One region of the Peribacillus sp. FSL K6-1552 genome, then DNA from elsewhere that is predicted to be linked to it. Evidence: riboswitches for the same ligand, from Rfam matches in the RefSeq annotation. Region 1 holds a riboswitch; the other holds the start of a gene.

Region 1 (2,205 bases):
TATAGTCACTTCCTATTTATTCAATTTTCTTACACCTTTTATGATAAGGAAATAAGTAGTTAAAATCAACCATATATGGAAATTAAAATGTGTTATTCCACAAAATAAATGTGACAAAAAGCCTATTCTACTCCCTGTTTGTGTCTTTTTTGTGACATTTTATATTCTAGACAAATATAAAAAAGCATTCACTCATGTACACTGCGAATGCTTTAATAATATTCATCAGATTAAATAATATTTTAAGATAGTAAAGTATTTTAAGAACTCTTACTATGTCATCCACTCTGAAGGAGACTCGATATTAGGTCTATTTATAACAATCTTATATTCATCTTCAAGCACTTTTAAAGGAACATCATAAAGATGTCTTTCATCAGAGGTTTTATAAACTCCATTCGCTAATAACTCTTCAATCAGCAATGCCTTCCTCTGTTCAATTCTCTTAAATAATTCTGCCATGTAAATGGCTCCTTTCCTTGTCTTCATCAGCCCGCTTTCATATGAGCTAAATTGTAGTAACAGGTTTCATTTTCACCAAATTATATCTTTTCTATTATGTTACTAAACGTTATTTCACAAAAATAAAAGCCTCTTCTAATTCAAGAAGAGGCTTACAGTTGTCCGTTCGGCTCTTCTTATCTTCCAAGCGTATGCTTGTTGGATGTAGCACAGTTCCCAAAATGGGTCTGCTGCCGAGGTTTCTTTGGGCCAAGTCCCTCCACCTCTCTGGATAAGAATTCAATATATAAATGATGTAGACATGATTTTATCCCAATATTCTTCAAAAGTCAATCACATGGTTCTCCCTTTTTTTGATAGGTATTCTCTATAGACCCCATTCAAATTGGGTTGCAATTTCCTGGCTTTCTGATATGATGTCAGTAATTACATACATTCACACCACTAGGGGAGTCTTTTTAAGACTGAGATGGAATTTGTTCCGGACCCTTTGAACCTGAACCGGATCATACCGGCGGAGGGAAGTGGATGATATCGTCTTAAACACAGGACTTTATCCATCTGCCCCGCTCCGTTTTTCAGGAGCGGTTTTTTTTTTAGATGGAAAAAGTGAATAATTAGACTGCTAGGGGAGCACTTTTGCTGAGAATCAAACCCTTTGCACCTGATCTGGTCATACCAGCGGAGGGAAGCAGGCTGTAAGAAGGAATTTGCTTCTTCCTCGGTAACAGCCGCTTTCTTTCAGAGAGCGGTTTTTTTGTTGATCAGATAGTGTATGCACACTTTACAATTTTAGTAAATTTTAAATTTCAAGGAGGATGTACCATGGAGAATACAAAATTAGAAACCTTCAGTGATAGACTTCATGAACGGGCAAAAGGAATCTGGAAAAGGAACCATACACATCCCTTTGTTCAGGCGATTGGAGATGGGACGCTTTCAGAAAAGAAATTTGCCTATTACCTAAAGCAGGACTATATCTATCTTATGGATTATTCCAAACTCTTTGCGTTAGGAGTCATCAAAGCTCATAATCTCGAAACCATGGCTAAGTTTGCAAGTATTTTGAATGAAACCCTTCAAGTAGAAATGGATATCCATCGACATTATGCTTTGGAATTCGGAATCAGCTCAATCGAATTGGAAAATACAGAACCTACTCCAACCACTCTAGCTTATACGGGTTACATGCTAAATGCAGCCCAAAATGGGACTTTGGCCGACCTGATCGCCTGCCTCCTTCCATGCGCTTGGGATTATTATGAGATCGGTTTGCTATTAAAAGAACAAAATGGTGAAGCATTAGAAAACAATCGCTATGCTGATTGGATTAAATCATATTCGTCTCCTGAATTCGGTGAAGCACACAAATGGCTGATTGCTTTGTTGGAAGAGTTAACAGAAGGCATGCCTGAAAAGGAACTTCTTAGATTAGAGAAGCATTTTTTGGTGACTTCCCGTTATGAATATTTATTCTGGGATATGGTTCAAAATGAGCAGGATTGGCCACTGTAGGATGTTGGCATGATGATGAATCCAATCAAGAAAATGACGTTGACTGCCATGATCACGGCCATTACTACCATAACTAGTTCATTCATTTTCATCCCGGCCGGATTTGCAAAAATCTTTCCGATTCAGCATCTGGCAAATGTCATGACAGCCGTTTTATTGGGACCTGCTTATGCGGTAACACAAGCTTTTTTAGTTTCTATCATTAGAAACATGTCTGGTACAGGTTCA
Region 2 (2,205 bases), 2.9 Mb from region 1:
TTAGCAACAATAATAAAAGAAAGAAGGGAGCCCCCTTCTTCCAAATCTTTCTTCCGCTCATGGCCGATATTTCTCCGTTAACGTATCCATCGTGATTCCGCTAGGCTGGTACAATATTTTCACTTGGGAAATGACATTCGGCGAACCTATTTCAATCATTCTTACATTCATTTTTTCTATAACGGCCAGAAGCACAGAAAGCTCACCTTCCATTGTTGTTTCAAGCGGGTGCACCTCGTACTTGACACCTGATTCATCGATGATTTTGATCGCTTCATCGACTAAGGGGATGACATTTTCCCCTTTAGGAATAATTTGTATACTAATTAATGAGTTTGCCATTGTAGTTCCTCCTATTGTGGTAAAAATTCATTGGTAAATGCTTTCTCAGGATCGAAATCACCTTCAAGAAGATTATTTTCAGTCATCCACTCACTATAATTCTTCCAAATTTCAAGCTTTTGTTCACCCCATCTAGGAGCATCATCCTGATACTTAGATGCAAGCCACTTCTGGCTTTTCTTCACTAGCTTTTTATCTAGATCTGGTGCAGCCTTGATTAAAATGTCTGCTGCATCATCAGGATTCTTAATCGCAAACTGGTACCCTTTCGAAGTTGCCTCTACGAACGCTTTAACAGTATCTGGATCCTCTTTAATCATCTTTTCATTTGTGGTCAAAACAGGCGTATAGTAATCGAGCTTATCTGAGTAATCAGTTAAGTAAACCATATTCAGCTTTTCATTTCGCAATTCAGCCTCAATACCTGTCCATCCATAATAAATCCAAGCGAAATCAATATCTCTTTTCACTGAAGTGAAAAAATCCGAGTCGCCTGTATTTACTATTTCCACTTTATTTACATCCGCATTGTCTTTTGTCATGAGAGATTCGATGATAGCCTTTTCAACTGGAGACCCCCAGCCACCATACGTTTTCCCTTCAAAATCCTTAGGCGTTTTAATATTTTTAGCCACAGGAGAAGCGAATCCTGAGGTATTATGCTGGATGACAGCCGCTAACGAAACAATCGGCACGCCTTGCACGCGAGCCTGTGTAATGCCCTCCTGGTAGCTCACGCCAAATTCTGATTTCCCTGAAGCCACAAGCTTATCAGCTCCTGCCTCACCTGGCATGATAATTTCTACATCCAGGCCTTGTTCTTTAAAATACCCTTTTTCCTTCGCTACATACAATCCTGTATGGTTTGTATTCGGTGTCCAATCGAGAACAACCGAAACCTTTTTTAATTCTTTATTGTCTTCATTTTTACCTGCTTCTTCCTTTTCAGTAGTGCCGCCAGCACCACATCCAGCTAAAAGGAATAACAAAGTTAACAGTGGCAATAATTTATTCACTATTTTTCCTCCTACACATTATATAAGGTCCATATGCCGAAACTTTATTGGGTGCCAGTCCCCATCCAAATAATAGATTAAAAAACAAAAACGCCCGAGGATGAATTCGGACGTTAACATACAAAACAGAAAGTCAGTCATAATATGTTCCCTCCGCTGGCATCATCCAGATCAGGTTCAAAGAGTCAGCATCTTAAGGACGCAATCTCAGCCAGCAATACCGGCTCCCCTACATTTCTTGCACATATGAACTTTTCTCTCTCATTATATCAATTCATACAGAAAAGGGAATACTAATTTGCTTCTTCTAACGATTGGCCATTCTGATCATCCTCAGTAATAGGAATAAAATTTGATCAGTATTGTTCAGCAACTCATATAATAATTATTACACTGTAATAGTTCTTGAACCACTTGAATTAATCATTTAATTTTGTGACCAAGAGGTGGATATGATTATGATAAAGATTAATCAAAAATGGATAGATGTCAGTCAAATCCAACCAGGTATAATATCTGAAAAAGCATTAGAAATTCTCCAATTAATGTGGAGATATCCGAATATTTTTGTATATAAGACAATGGAAGATCTTAAATTCGATATAGAGATGAGGCTGCAAGTCAATAAAGCTGCTGTTTCGTTAGATAAGAGTAATCCTGAATTTACAATACTCGAGGATTCTGTATGCAATGAACAATATTGGCGACTTACAAAAGATGGAGCATTTGAGCTTAAGCCAAGGGTCCCCCCCCATCTGGCACTTGAGGATATTTTCATAAACGGAAGTCTTTACGCTTTCGAATGCGGGACAGCGATAGTCATTGTTTTTTTAAAAGCTGTTTTAGA

Evidence for each region. Region 1 has a riboswitch for thiamine pyrophosphate ahead of tenA (thiaminase II). Riboswitches for the same ligand answer to the same signal wherever they lie in the genome.
Region 2: it holds a riboswitch for thiamine pyrophosphate, as region 1 does, so the genes downstream of both, NST21_RS21120 (ABC transporter substrate-binding protein) here and tenA (thiaminase II) in region 1, are expected to answer to the same signal.

The regions. Positions count from the first base shown of each region.
Region 1 covers NZ_JBBOST010000001.1:1,506,808-1,509,012, reverse strand. Annotated here, with positions in the region: gene NST21_RS07295 (Fur-regulated basic protein FbpA) at 274-462, opposite strand; SAM riboswitch class I at 636-740, opposite strand; TPP riboswitch at 899-1,002, shown strand; TPP riboswitch at 1,080-1,169, shown strand; gene tenA (thiaminase II) at 1,288-1,977, shown strand; gene thiW (energy coupling factor transporter S component ThiW) at 1,993-2,205, shown strand, end outside.
Region 2 covers NZ_JBBOST010000001.1:4,384,087-4,386,291, forward strand. Annotated here, with positions in the region: gene NST21_RS21110 (ABC transporter permease) at 1-61, opposite strand, end outside; gene NST21_RS21115 (thiamine-binding protein) at 58-342, opposite strand; gene NST21_RS21120 (ABC transporter substrate-binding protein) at 354-1,358, opposite strand; TPP riboswitch at 1,490-1,599, opposite strand; gene NST21_RS21125 (protein-glutamine gamma-glutamyltransferase) at 1,817-2,205, shown strand, end outside.